Regions from separate parts of the Streptomyces sp. NPDC059255 genome, predicted to be linked through region 3. Evidence: riboswitches for the same ligand, from Rfam matches in the RefSeq annotation. Region 3 holds a riboswitch; each other region holds the start of a gene.
What was found. A riboswitch is a leader RNA that binds a small molecule or an ion and turns the genes downstream of it on or off. The one in region 3 is predicted to bind cyclic di-AMP.
Positions count from the first base shown of each region.

Region 1: linked by a shared signal. The riboswitch ahead of ACFXKG_RS36620 (M23 family metallopeptidase) and the one ahead of ACFXKG_RS22535 (transglycosylase SLT domain-containing protein) in region 3 are both predicted to bind cyclic di-AMP.
Region 2: linked by a shared signal. The riboswitch ahead of ACFXKG_RS07190 (M23 family metallopeptidase) and the one ahead of ACFXKG_RS22535 (transglycosylase SLT domain-containing protein) in region 3 are both predicted to bind cyclic di-AMP.

Region 1 covers NZ_JBHYZP010000047.1:48,412-53,141, reverse strand. Annotated here, with positions in the region: gene ACFXKG_RS36625 (GntR family transcriptional regulator) at 159-854, opposite strand; gene ACFXKG_RS36620 (M23 family metallopeptidase) at 1,074-1,868, opposite strand; cyclic di-AMP (ydaO/yuaA leader) riboswitch at 1,881-2,042, opposite strand; gene ACFXKG_RS36615 (M16 family metallopeptidase) at 2,251-3,633, opposite strand; gene ACFXKG_RS36610 (M16 family metallopeptidase) at 3,651-4,730, opposite strand, start outside.
Region 2 covers NZ_JBHYZP010000003.1:331,503-336,232, reverse strand. Annotated here, with positions in the region: gene ACFXKG_RS07200 (PrsW family intramembrane metalloprotease) at 1-21, shown strand, start outside; gene ACFXKG_RS07195 (aldo/keto reductase) at 45-989, opposite strand; gene ACFXKG_RS07190 (M23 family metallopeptidase) at 1,112-2,161, opposite strand; cyclic di-AMP (ydaO/yuaA leader) riboswitch at 2,173-2,327, opposite strand; gene ACFXKG_RS07185 (PP2C family protein-serine/threonine phosphatase) at 2,576-3,736, opposite strand; gene ACFXKG_RS07180 (MerR family transcriptional regulator) at 4,026-4,730, opposite strand, start outside.
Region 3 covers NZ_JBHYZP010000019.1:100,600-105,329, reverse strand. Annotated here, with positions in the region: gene ACFXKG_RS22545 (hypothetical protein) at 137-547, shown strand; gene ACFXKG_RS22540 (amino acid permease) at 758-2,158, shown strand; gene ACFXKG_RS22535 (transglycosylase SLT domain-containing protein) at 2,321-3,088, opposite strand; cyclic di-AMP (ydaO/yuaA leader) riboswitch at 3,093-3,256, opposite strand; gene ACFXKG_RS22530 (enolase C-terminal domain-like protein) at 3,765-4,730, opposite strand, start outside.

The DNA of each region.
Region 1 (4,730 bases), on a different contig from region 3:
TATTCGGCCGCCCCACCGCTCCGTCTTTTGGTCCGTCTTTCGGTGCAGTCTTTCGGCGCCACATATTTCGGTGCGGCGTCTTTTCGTACGGGCGGCTGCGCGCGGGCAGCAGAAAATAGGCCGCACCTATTTCTTTCTCTTTGTATACGGCGCGATTGTTAATGCCGTGCGCTCGCGATGTTTACGGCATGTTGCGAAGCCCTCACCTTTTCCCGGTCGCGCCCCCGGTCGGGACGGCGCAGCCGGTGCACCACCACGGTGCGCTCCGTGTGCAGGGTGGTGAGCGCCCGCGCGCGTTCGCCGTCGCCGCGCGCCACCGCGTCCACGATCGCGCCGTGCTCCGCCCAGGACTCCACCGGGTGACTGGGCTGCTCGACCACGTACATCCAGGCGATCTTGTGGCGCAGCTGGGTGAGCAGCGAGGTGAGCGCGGGGCTGCCGGACGCCTGGGCGAGCGTCTCGTGGAACCAGGCGCCCAGCGCGCGCAGATCCTCGCCCTGGCCCCTGCGGGCCCGCTCCTGGCCCAGTCTGACCAGGCCGCGGAGGACCTTGAGGTGGGCCTCCGTGCGGCGCTGGGCGGCGCGCGCCGCTCCCAGCGGCTCCAGCAGCAGCCGTACCTCCAGCAGGTCCGCGGCCTCCTGCTCCGTGGGTTCGGCCACACACGCGCCGACATGGCGGCGCGTGGTCACGAAGCCTTCCGACTCCAGCGTGCGCAGCGCCTCGCGCACCGGGACGCGGGAGACGCCGTAGCGCCGCGCGAGCTGCTCCTCGGTGAGCCGGCTGCCCCGCTCGAACAGTCCGGAGACGATGTCGTCGCGAATAGCCGTGCATACCGAATGCGCCGGAATGCGCATGTCCGAACCTCCGCCTTAATCCGCGCGAAACGCTGCCGATTGACGCCTGTTCCGTGACTCTATTGCAACCAACGCGAATTTCCGATGGGTGCCCGGAATCCATGGATATCTTTTGGCCAGCGCGGAGGCGGAGAGCCGCACGCGGGAGGGACCGGGAGCGACGGAGGGACGTGTGCGGACGGGCCCGGAGAGGTACGCGAGAGGGGGGACGGAAAGCGGTCAGACCCCGACGCCGTGCGCGCGCAGGTAGGCGACCGGGTCCATGTCGGAGCCGTAGTCGGCGCTCGTCCTGGCCTCGAAGTGGAGGTGCGGCCCCGTGACGTTGCCGGTGGCGCCCGAGAGCCCGATCCGCTCGCCCGCGGCGACGCTCTGGCCGACGGAGACGCCGATCGAGGAGAGGTGGCCGTACTGGGTGTAGGTGCCGTCCGCCATCCTGAGGACGATGTTGTTGCCGTACGAGCCGCCCCAGCCGGCCTCGACGACGGTGCCCGTGCCGACCGCCACGACCGGCGTGCCGGACGCGGCGCGGAAGTCGACGCCCGAGTGGCTGCCGGAGGACCAGAGGGAGCCGCCGGTGTGGTAACCGGTGGTGACGTAGGAGCCGGCGACGGGGAGCTGGAAGGTGTTCAGCCGCTTGCGCTCCTCGGCCCGTGCGGCACGCTCCCGCTCCTCGCGCAGCTCCTTCGCGCGGGCCTCCGCCTTGCGCTCCGCCTCGGCCTTGGCGGCGGCGCGCGCCTTGGCCTCGGCCTTCAGCCGCTCGGCCTTCTCGGCTGCGTGGCGCTGGGCCTCGGCCTGGTCGTCGACCGCGCCGGCGACGGCGTCGCCGATGGCGATGACCTGGGTCAGGCCGGTCTCCGAGACCGCCTCGGCGCCGGTGCCCGCGGCGAGGGCCGGGGAGGCGAGGGAGCCGATGACGCCGGTCGCGGTCAGCGTCGCGAACCCGGCGGCGCTCGCGCCCTTGCAGGTGATGCGGTTCGGGGCGCGGTGCTTCCCGGTGGCACGGGTGAACGCCATGGAGTGGCTGGTCCTTTCCTTCCCTCTCGCCTACCGGGTTAGCTGACGGGTTCGGAGCAGGAAGGTCTCCTACGGACCCCTCCGCGCGCGGTGTGCCCGCGAAGGCCGTCCGATTCACCCCAGGGACGTGGGTCCCCGGCTCCCCCGCTGCACCGGCTGCGGCACAGCATCTGACGGGGACTCGGCGATGGCTGCCCGGTGCCACGGATGCGGCGCAACGGCGAACAGCCGGACCGACGCTAAGCGGCCCGTCTTTCAATAACCAAACAGACAAGGTTTTTTGTAGCGCACACCACAGGGCAGACAGGCATTCTCTCCATCAAAGCGGACATAAAGCAGAACCCCGGCGACCTCGGTCGCCGGGGTTCCTTCACAAGACGAATCAGCCTGTGACAACCGTCACTTCACCGATTCCCAGAGCCTCGACCGGCTCCTTGATCTGCGCCGCGTCGCCGACCAGAACGGTGACGAGCCGGTCCACCGGGAAGGCGTTGACGACGGCGGCCGTCGCCTCGACCGTGCCCGTCTCGGCCAGCCGGGCGTAGAGCTGTGCCTGGAAGTCGTCCGGAAGGTGCTGCTCGACCTGGTCGGCGAGCGTGCCGGCGACGGAGGCGGCCGTCTCGTACTTGAGCGGCGCGACGCCCACCAGGTTCTGCACGGCCACGTCTCGTTCGGCGTCCGTGAGCCCCTCGGCGGCGAGGGTGCGCAGCACCGTCCAGAGGTCGTCGAGCGCCGGTCCTGTGGACGCGGTGTCCACGGAGCCGCTGATGGCGAGCATCGCGGCGCCCGTCGCCCCGTCCGGGGAGGACGGCGCCGAGGAGCGCAGCACCTGGCCGAAGGCGCGTACGCCGTAGGTGTAGCCCTTCTCCTCGCGCAGGACGCGGTCGAGCCGGGAGGTGAGCGTGCCGCCCAGGCAGTACGTGCCGAGCACCTGCGCGGGCCAGACACGGTCGTGCCGGTCGGCACCGATCCGGCCGATCAGGAGCTGCGTCTGGACGGCGCCGGGGCGGTCCACGATGACCACGCGGCCGGTGTCGTCGGCGGTGATCGCCGGTACGGGCCGGGGCGCCGCCGTGTCGCCCGTCCAGGCGCCGAGGGTGTCCGCGAGGATCCCGTCCAGGTCGACGCCCGCGAGGTCGCCGACGACGACCGCGGTGGCCGTGGCGGGGCGTACGTGCGCCTCGTAGAAGGCGCGGACGCCCGCGGCGTCGATGCGTGCCACGGTCTCCTCGGTGCCCTGGCGCGGCCGGGACATGCGCAGCGCGGCCGGGAACAGCTCCTTGGAGAGCTGCTTGGCGGCACGCCGGCCCGGGTTGGCGGTCTCGTGCGGGATCTCGTCGAGCCGGTTCCGTACGAGCCGTTCGACCTCGCTGTCGGCGAAGGCGGGGGCGCGCAGCGCCTCGGCGAGCAGACCGAGCGCCTTGAGCAGCCGGGAGACGGGGACCTCCAGGGAGACCCGCAGGCCCGGGTGGTCCGCGTGCGCGTCGAGGGTGGCGCCGCAGCGCTCCAGCTCGGCGGCGAACTCCTCGGCGCTGTGCTTGTCGGTGCCCTCGGAGAGCGCCCGCGCCATGATCGTGGCGATGCCGTCGAGTCCTTCGGGCTCGGCGTCCAGCGGGGCGTCGAGATTGATCTCGACGGCCACCACCTGCTGTCCCGGGCGGTCGCAGCGCAGCACCGTCAGCCCGTTGTCGAGCATGGCGCGCCCGGGGGCCGGGAAGGCCCAGGGCTTGGCCTCGCCCGCGGTCGGCCGCGGGTGGAACTCCATGGTCACGGCAGCGTCGGTCACTGGTCCGTCCCCTCGTGCTCGTCGGTCTCGGCGGTGTCGGCGGCGTCCGCCACGTCGTCGGGGGTGACCGGTTCGTACACCAGCACCGCCCGGTTGTCGGGGCGCAGTCGCGCCGCGGCGACGTCCCTGACCTCGTCCGCGGTGATGTCCAGGACGCGGTCGACGGCGCTCAGCGCGAGCTGGGGGTCGCCGAACAGGACGGCGAACCGGCACAGTTCGTCGGCGCGGCCCGCGACCGTGCCGAGCCGGTCCAGCCATTCGCGTTCGAGCTGGGCCTGGGCCCGCTCCATCTCCTCGGCGGTGGGGCCCTCGGCGGCGAACCGGGCCAGCTCCTCGTCGACGGCGGTCTCGATCTCCGGGACCTCGACGCCGCCGGACGTCTTCACGTCCAGCCAGCCGAGCGAGGGGGCGCCCGCCAGCCGCAGCAGCCCGAAGCCCGCGGCGACGGCGGTCTGGTCGCGCCGTACCAGCCGGTTGTGGAGGCGGGAGGACTCGCCGCCGCCGAGGACTGTGAGCGCCAGGTCGGCGGCGTCGCACGCGCGGTCGCCGTCGTGCGGCAGCCGGTAGGCGGCCATCAGCGCGCGGGCCGGGACCTCCTCCAGGATCTCCTCGCGCAGCTGCTCGCCGATGGTGTCGGGGAGGGTGCCGTCGCGCGGCGGCTGCTTGCCGTCGTGGGAGGGGATGGAGCCGAAGTACTTCTCGATCCAGGCGAGGGTGCGCTCGGGGTCGATGTCGCCGACGACGGAGAGCACCGCGTTGTTCGGCGCGTAGTTCGTACGGAAGAACGCGCGGGCGTCCTCCAGGGTGGCCGCGTCCAGGTCGGCCATCGAGCCGATCGGCGTGTGGTGGTACGGGTGGCCCTCGGGGTAGGAGAGCGCGGTCAGTCGTTCGAAGGCCGTACCGTATGGCACATTGTCGTACCGCTGGCGGCGCTCGTTCTTGACGACGTCCCGCTGGTTCTCCATGGACTCCTCGTCGAGCGCGGCGAGCAAGGAGCCCATCCGGTCGGCTTCCAGCCAGAGCGCCAGTTCGAGCTGGTGGGCGGGCATGGTCTCGAAGTAGTTGGTGCGCTCGAA
Region 2 (4,730 bases), on a different contig from region 3:
AACCCGTACCGCCAGTACTGACACCTGTCCGGGTGTGACCTCCGTCAGGCGGAGGCGGCGGTCAGCTCCGCCAGCTCCTCCGCCGTCAGCTCCAGCTCGGCGCCCGCGAGCAGCGTCGGAAGCTGCTCGACCGTGCGCGCGGAGGCGAGGGGCGCGATGACGGTCGGCTGCGCCGCCAGCCAGGCGAGCGCGACGGTGGCGACCTCGGCGCCGCGCGCCGCGGCGATCCGGTCCAGCGCGGCGAGCACCTTGACGCCCCGCTCGGACTCCAGGTACTTGCCCGCGCTGCCGGCCCGCGCGCTCTCCACCTGGGTGCCGGGGCGGTACTTACCGGTGAGGAAGCCGGAGGCGAGGGCGAAGTACGGCACGACGGAGAGGCCGTGGCGGACCGCGGCGTCCCGCAGGGGGCCCTCGTACGTGTCGCGCGAGACCAGGTTGTAGTGCGGCTGAAGCGCGACGTACCGGGCCAGCCCCTCGCGCTCCGCGAAGGCGATCGAGGCGTCCAGCCGCTCCGCGCTGATGTTGGAGGCGGCGACGGCACGCACCTTGCCCTCCGTGACGAGCTGGTCGAGGGCGGTGACGATCTCCTCGACCGGGACGTCCGGGTCGTCGAAGTGCGTGTAGTACAGGTCGATGTAGTCGGTACGGAGCCGCCGCAGCGACTCCTCGGCCCCGGCCTTGATGGTGGCCGCCTTCAGCCCCTTGAACTCCGGGTGCGCGCCCACCTTCGTCGCGAGGAGCACGTCGGAGCGGTTGCCGCGCGCGGCGAACCACTCGCCGAGGACGGTCTCGGACTCACCACCGGAATGGCCGTCCACCCAGGCCGTGTAGACGTCCGCGGTGTCCACGAAATTGCCGCCCGCGGCGGTGTACGCGTCGAGGACGGCGAAGGACTCCGTACGGTCCGCGGTCCAGCCGAAGACGTTGCCGCCGAGGGCGAGCGGGAAGACCTTGAGGTCGGAGGAACCGAGTGTGCGCAAAGTCGTCATGCGTCACTTCAACCCCGCCGCAGAGCGCCTTATTCCGTTTCGGGGCGCTCTGCGTGCTCCTGCTTCCCTCAGGACCAGACCCTCAGGACCGGGAGGCCGGCCTCAGGACCGGGGCGTCGGCCTCAGGGGTTGATGCCCTTGCCGTTCAGCCACGCCATCGGGTCGATGCCCGTGCCGCCCGCCGTGTGGACCTCCAGGTGGAGGTGGGGCCCGGTGACGTTGCCGGTCGCGCCGACGCGGCCGATGACCTCGCCGGTGGAGACCTTCTGCCCGGCGCTGACCGAGAGCGAGGACTGGTGCGCGTACCAGACCTCCGTGCCGTCCTCCAGCTCCAGGACCGTGCGGTAGCCGTACGAACCCGACCAGCCGGCCGACTTGACGGTGCCGCTGTGCACGGCCTTGACGGGGGTGCCCGTCGGCGCCGCGAAGTCCAGGCCGGTGTGGTAGCCGGAGGACCAGAGGGAGCCGGACTGGCCGAAGGAGGAGGTGAGGGTGTACGAGGAGGTGGGGAGGGAGAAGCTGGCCGCCAGCTTGGCGAGACGCTCCTGCTCGGCCTTGGCCTTGGCCTCCGCCTCGGCCTTCTTCTTGGCCGCCTCGATCTTCTTCTCCGCGTCGTTCTGCCGCGCCTTGGCCTGGCTCGCGGCCTTCTCGGCGGCCGCGTCCTCCTCCGCCGCCTGCTGCGTCGCGTCGGCCTTCGCCTGCTGCCGCTCGGCCTGCTGGAGGATGCGGGCGCGCAGCGCCTCGCCGGCGTCGGTGGTGCCCTGCTCGGCGTCCGCGGCGGTCAGGCCGGCGGTGCTCAGGGGCGCGCGGGCCAGCACGTCCGACGCGGAGTCCGCGTCGTCCGACCCCAGGGAGCCCATCCCCGGCAGGGACTTGGCGTCGGGAAGGTTGTCCGCGATGGCGTCGGGCAGGGATATGGAGACCGCGGGCTTGTCCTGCGCGGTGGCGATGCCGCCCGCGCCGACGGCGGCGATGACGCCGACACCCAGGACCGTGGAGCTGCGGGCGAGCCCGTTGCGCTGCTTGGCGACGCGGTGCCTGCCGCGTACGGGGCGGATGGACTCCTCGGTGGGATTCCACTCCCCCCAGGTCCCGGGCGCCTCGTTCTCACTGCCGCTGCCGAAGGAGTGGGTTTCGAAGGTGGCCGTGGGGGCAGGCTTGTTGGACGCCACTGAGGCGTGCTCCTTTCCTTCCTTCTCGCCTACCGGGTTAGCTGACGGGTTCGGAGCAGGAAGGTCTCCTACGGGTGTCCCCTGCCGCACGAAGCGGCAAGTAACTCCCGATTCACCCCAATTGGTGGTTCCCCGGTTCCCTCGCGGGATTCGGCGCACGCGCACGGTGCCATCTCTGGCGACGGCTGGGACAACCGCGCTGCGTTATCGAACGTTAATAGAGACCAGGGCCTTATTCCAAGCTGTTCCCGATGATCGTTAACGACTTCGCAACGGACGTAACGGGACACAAGAGCGCGCATCCGGGCGAGTTGATCGGCGCTCGGGGCACATTGGTCCGCCCTGCATACTTGACGGTATGTCAAACGTTATGCGGAGGGATACCCGCCGGTCACCATGAGTGATGCCGCGCGCTCAGGGCACGATCGGCATCGTCCGACGCCGCTCCGGCTCGCCCTCCGAGGGCCGGCTGATCGCCAGCAGCGCCATGTCGTCCTGGCTTCCGCCGCCCGTGTGCCGCCGTACGTCGTCGATCAGCGCCTGGAGCATTTCGTCGGGCCCCTGGAAGATCCGCCCGTCGAGCCGCTCGCACGGGACGTAGAAGATCCCGTGCGCGTCGCGCGCCTCGGTGAGCCCGTCCGTGTAGAAGAGCAGCGTCGCGCCGTCGGGGTACGCGGACTGCTCGGCCCGGTCGGGCCACGCGCCCAGCTCGCTCATGCCGAGCGGCAGCGCGGGGTCCTGCGCCCTCAGCATCCGTACGGCACCGCCGTGACAGATCAGCGGCTCGGGATGGCCCCGGTTGACGAGCCGTACGATGCCCTCGCCGTGCGGGATCTCCGCCAGTACGGCCGTGGTGAACCCTTCGAAGACATCGAGCCCGTCCCGCCCCGTCCCCTCCCGCAGGAGCGAGCGCTCCAGCCGCTGCGCGACGCCCTCCAGCGAGCTCTCCTGCTCCGCCGCCTCCCGGAACGACCCGATGATGACGGCGACCGCCTCGACCGCCTCCAGCCCCTTCCCCCGTACGTCGCCGACGACCAGCCGTACCCCGTACGGCGTGTCCTGCACGGCGAACAGGTCGCCGCCGATGAACGCGCCCTCCTGCGCCGCCTCGTACCGCGCCGCGATCCGCAGCCCGCCGATCCGCTCGGCGGGTCTGGGCAGCACGGCGCGCTGGGCGGTCTCGGCGATGACGCGGGCGGAGGCGAGCCGTTCGCCGCTGCGTCTGACGACGCCGTTGATGTAGAGCGCGAGGGCGGAGACGACCAGCACCGTCAGCAGTTCGCTGACCGACACCACCGTCGTGAGCGTGTCCGTATGGATACGGAGCGCCACCTCGGCGGCGAGCGAGGCCACGGCCACCAGCAGGACGCCGAGCAGCGGGAAGAACGGGGCGGCGATCAGCGGGGCGGCGGCGAAGAACGGCGCCGCGGTCACGCGGGCCGGGGTCACCAGGTCGAGCACCACCCCGCCGATGATCACCAGGGCGGGCAGGAGCCGGACGAGCCGCCGACCGGCCAGGCGCCGCGCGTACGGTCCGGCCGGTCCGTACGGCGCCCGGTCCGCCACCCGGCCCAGGTCGCGGGCGGGGTCCCTGCGATGGTCGCGCCCGTACGTGCCGGTCGCCCAGAAACCCGCGGCGTCGGCGCCCAGAATCCCGGCGCCGTCGGCGTCCTGTCTGCTTCTGCCGCCGAGGCGTTCCCGGATTCTCCTGAGCTTCCCCACCAGTCGTCTCCTGCCCGTTCCGCCGACGGCTGCGGACGGCACCGCGCTCCACCCAGGCTGGCCGCCGCCGCGCCGGGAGGCGACCCGCCGTCGGCCGACTGGGCTACGGAGACCGATGGCACGGAGGCCGGTGTGAAGACGCTCAGTCGGTCAGGTGGCGCTCGGCGTACACCTTCATGGCGTCCCGCACGAGCACAGCCGTACCTTCACCGTACTTGTCATACGTCGCGGTGAAACGTGGATCATCGACGTACGTGGCCGTGACTCCGATGACATAAGACCTGGTGGGCTCCATGGTCACCGCCAGCCAGTCACAGTGACGCCGGGCGATCGCCTGCGCCTCCTCGCCGGACGCGTCGTGGCCGGCCGCCGCCGCGCGCCCCCAGTCGCGGGCGATCGACTCGTGCCGCTCCTGGAACGCCCGGCGCTCCTCCTCGCTCAGCGAGCGCCACCAGCGGTCGCTCTTCTCGTAGGCGGGGCGGCCCCACCTCTCGGTGACCTCCTGCTCGTACCGTGTGTGCGCGAAGCCGTCGAACACTTCCTCTGCCATGAGTTCCTCTCCGTTCTCGGTCTTGTGGAGAGTGGTCCGCACCGACGTGATCAGCCGGCCGATGCGCTCGCGTTCCTGCTCCAGCAGCCCCAGATGGCCGCGCAGGGCGGCGGCCGTGTCCTGCTGGCCGTCGAGGATCCGGGCGATGTCCGGCAGCCCGAGACCCAGCCCCCGCAGCAGCAGGATCCGCTGCAGCCGGACCAGGGCCTCCTGGTCGTAGTACCGGTATCCGTTGACGCCGGTCCTGCTGGGCTCCAGCAGCCCCAGCTCGCCGTAGTGCCGGAGCGTACGGCTCGT
Region 3 (4,730 bases):
TCCGGTACGCAGCGCGTTGAGGGTCCGGTACGTGGTCGGGGCGGCGGTCCGTTACGCGGTCCGGGCAGACTCGCGGTAGCGCCGGGGCCCCGGCGTCTCCCGTTCCCGTACGGCCACACGAAAGCGAGATCCGAAGGTGCCGCACATCATCGTCGAGTACACCCCGAACCTGGCCGAGGACCTGGACGTCGAGACGCTCCTCGACGTCCTGCACGAGACCGCGCTCGGCCTGGGCGTCTTCCCCCGCTGGGGCACCCGCACGCTCGCCATGCCGGCGACCGCTGCCCGGGTCGGCGACCGTCCGGGGAGCGGGCCCGCCAACGGCCATGTGCAGATCAGGCTGACGATCGCGCCCGGCCGCCCCGAGGAGCTCAGGAGCCGGATAGCGGACGAGCTCTTCGCGGCGGCGGAGAAGCACCTGGAGCCGATCGCCGCCCGCCGCCCGGTCGGCTTCCAGCTCACGATCACCGAGTTCGACGCCTCGGTCACCCGGACCGGCGGCAGCATCGCCGGCTCCCCGACCCACCGGCCACCGCTCGACGCGTAGGCCCGGGCCGGCGCGCCGGCCCGGGCGGCCCTTTCCAGCTCCGTGCGGCCCCGTCCGCCGCCGCACCCGGTGGCGGACGGGAGCCAGGGGCGGGCGCGCCGGTCGTCGCGTCCGGAAACGTTTTGCCTGGACGGGGGGCGTCCGGGGAGACTGCGAGGACCGCACCACCGCGTCCCCTCACCGGCCCCGAAAGCAGTCTGAGCCCTCCCCATGCACGACCGACTCACCTCCCGCCCCACCGCCACACCCGCCGCCGAATCCGCCGAACCGCTGGCCGGCGGGCTCAAGCAGCGCCATCTCACCATGCTCGGGCTCGGGGGCGTCATCGGCGCCGGGCTCTTCGTCGGTTCCGGCGCGGGGATCGCGCTGGCCGGACCCGGGATCGTCGTCTCGTACCTGATCGCGGGCGCGCTCGCGATGTGCGTGATGCGGATGCTGGGCGAGATGTCGACGGCCATGCCCGCGTCGGGCTCGTTCTCCGTGCACGCCGAGCGCGCGCTCGGCCGGTGGGCGGGTTTCAGCGTCGGCTGGCTGTACTGGTTCCTGCTCGTCGTCGTGCTCGCCGTGGAGGCGACGGGGGCGGCGCAGATCGCGAACGGCTGGCTGCCCTCCGTACCGCAGTGGGCGTGGGTCCTGGTCTTCATGGTCGTCTTCACCGGTGCGAACCTCGCCGCCGTGAAGAACTTCGGCGAGTTCGAGTTCTACTTCGCGGCCCTGAAGGTCTTCGCGATCGTCGCGTTCCTGGTCCTCGGGCTCCTCGCGGTCCTCGGTGTCCTGCCCGACACCCGCCCGGCCGGTCTCGCCAACCTCACCGGGCAGGGCGGCTTCCTCCCCAACGGCTGGCAGGGTGTGACCTCCGGGGTGCTCGCCGTGATCTTCGCCTTCGGCGGTCTGGAGGTCGTCACGATCGCGGCGGCCGAGTCCGACGACCCGGTGCGCTCGGTGGCCCGCGCGGTGCGCAGCGCGGTCTACCGGATCCTGTTCTTCTACGTCGGCTCGATGGCGGTCATCGTGGCCGTGCTGCCCTGGACGGCACAGAAGGCGGGGCTCAGCCCGTACGTCACGGTCCTCGACGCGATCGGTATCCCGTCGGCCGGGCAGATCATGAACATCGTGGTGTTCGTGGCGCTGCTCTCGGCGCTCAACGCCAACCTGTACGGCTCCTCCCGGATGGTCTTCTCCCTGGCCGAGCGGGGCGAGGCGCCGAAGGCCCTGCTGAAGGTGAGCGGGTCGGGCGTGCCCCGGCGGGCGGTGCTGGCGTCGGTGGCGTTCGGGTTCGTCTCCGTCCTGCTCAATCTGAAGTGGCCCGACTCGGTCTTCCTGTACATGCTCAACGCGGTCGGCGCGGTGCTGCTCTTCGTCTGGGCGATGATCGCCGTCTCGCAGCTGCGGCTGCGCCCGCGCGTCGAGCGGGAGGCGCCGGAGCGCCTGGTCCTGCGGATGTGGCTGTTCCCCGGCCTGACGTGGGTGACGCTCGCCGCGATGGCGGCGGTGTTCGTGCTGATGCTGCTCGACGACGCGGCCCGCCCGCAGCTCCTCTGGTCCCTGGGCGCGACGGCGCTCGTGCTGGCGGTGGCGGGGGTACGGGAGCTACGCGCGCGGCGTTCGTGACGCGTACGACACGTGTGACACGTAGGACACGTGTGACACGTAGACGCGTGTGACACGTAGACGCGTGTGACGGGTACGCGAACGGGCCCCGTCCCCGTCGTCCTGAGACGGCGGGGCCGGGGCCCGGTGCGTTCGTCACCCGTCGGGCGACGCGGGTCCGGTCTAGTAGGGACCGTTCACGTTGTCGATCGAGCCGTACCGGTCGGCGGCGTAGTTGCACGCGGCCGTGATGTTGGCGACCGGGTCGTAGGCGTCCATCGCCGTACCGGGCACGTGGTACGCCTGGAACGTCGGGGCGATGACCTGGAGCAGCCCCTTGGACGGAACGCCGTTCTGGGCGTTGATGTCCCAGTTGTTGATGGCGTTCGGGTTGCCCGAGGACTCACGCATGATGTTGCGGTGGATGCCCTCGTAGCTGCCGGGGATCCCGTGCTGGGCCATGACGTCCAGCGCCTCGCGGATCCAGCCGTCCAGGTTGTCGGTGTACGTCTTCGCGACGGCCGGCTCGACCGAGCCGCTCCCGGCGGACTCCGTACTCGTCTCCGCGGCGGTGGTCGCCGGGGCGGCGGCCTTCTTCCCGTTGACGGTCAGCTTGAGGCCGGGGTGCACGAGCGACGGGTTGGCGCCGACGGCGCTCCGGTTGTCCTCGTAGAGCTTCTGCCAGCCGCCGCTGACGGAGTGGGCCTGTGCGATCTTCGACAGGGAGTCGCCCTCGACCACGACATAGGTCGTGGCGGTGGTCTTCGGCGTGGCGGCGGGAGCCTCCGCGGCCTTGGCCGCACGGACGTGTTCCACCGTCGCGGGCGCCGCCTGGGCGGTGGCCGCGGTGACCAGCGGAATCGCGAGAGCGGCGCCCCCGGTGCCGACCGCGACGAGGCGACGGGCGATCGAGCCGGTTCTGGGACGGCGGTGCTTGGCGTTTCTGGGCACGACGAATTCCTCTCCGTCGCCTGCGAGGTGAGCTGTCGGGTTCGGGCTGGAGATGCCCGGCCGTACGGCGGTGCGTACGGCTTCACCCCGAGCCGTTCCGGAAATCCGGACCGGCGACTTACCTGGGTCCCCCGCTCCTGCCTTGTGACGGATAGGTGTGTGGGTCTCCGGACAGCGGCAGGATTGGGCGTTCCATCCGGATGGACGAGAACGTAAGCGAGATATCAGGACGGCACAAGTTCCGAATTTTCGGGTCAATCACCCTTTCGGAGGCGTCCCGGGAACTCAACTTTCCTCTCCTGGGAGAGAAAGCGTCCACCTCGCTCCGCCCGCCCGCCGAGGCAGAGGTGACACAGGTCACGAACGTAACGGAATAATCGGACAGGCAAAAGGCGTCAGAGGCTACAAGTGCCCCTAACGCCACCTAACTTCACTTAACGGTAAATACCGACAAAACGCCCTTATCGGTCTCCGGCGGGCGAGAGGATCCATCGCCCTCCCACCCGACTCTCCGACAACTGGGAACACCCGGCGGGAATTGAACCGGAACCCCTTCGAATTCACCGGACGATTCATTCTTCTGACGGCCTGTCGCGCCATGGCACGCCATGGCGTGCCTTCGTACCGCATCCTCGTTCCGCCGTCGCAATAGGCGGGACATGAGTGCGGCAATGTCTCATCTCACCAAGCAGGGACGCTTGCTGTCGAACTCCCAGTCCCGTACCAGAAAACGCATCCCGGCGGCGTCGTCCCGGCCGGAGAGGTTCTTCTCCACGTACAGCTCATGGGCGGCGAGAAGCCGGTCCATGTCGAGTTCGACGCCGAGCCCCGGGGTGTCGTCGACGGCGACCTCGCCGGCGACGATGCGCGGGGGCTCCACGGTCAGCCGCTCCAGGCCCTCCTGCCAGATCCAGTGGGTGTCCAGGGCGTTGTACTCCCCGGGGGCGGCGGCCCCGCAGTGGGCCATCATCGCCAGCGAGATGTCGAAGTGGTTGTTGGAGTGGCAGCCCCACGTCAGCCCCGTCGCATGGCAGAGCTGGGCCACCCGCACCGACCCCTGCATGGTCCAGAAGTGCGGGTCGGCGAGCGGGATGGAGACCGACTGCAGCGCCATCGCGTGGGTGAGCTGGCGCCAGTCCGTCGCGACCATGTTGGTCGCGGTGGGCAGGCCGGTGGCCCGGCGGAACTCCGCCAGGATCTCCCGGCCCGAGAAGCCGTCCTCCGCTCCGCACGGGTCCTCGGCGTACGCGAGCGTGCCGACCAGGGGCCGGCACAGTTCGACCGCTTCCCGCAGCGACCAGGCGCCGTTGGGGTCGAGGGTGATCCGCGCCCCGGGGAAGCGTTCCTTCAGCGCGCGTACGGCCTTGACCTCCTCCGCCCCCGGCAGGACACCGCCCTTGAGCTTGAAGTCCCGGAAGCCGTACCGCTCGTACGTCGCCTCCGCCTGCCGGACGATCGACTCCGGGGTCAGCGCCTCCTCGCGCCGGACGCGGTACCACTCGACGTCCGCGCCGGGTTCCCGGACGTACTCCAGGTCGGTCCTGCCGGGGTCGCCGACGTAGAAGAGGTAGCCGAGGACCCGTACCGCGTCACGCTGTTTGCCGTCCCCGAGCAGCGCGGCCACCGGCACCTCCAGGTGCTG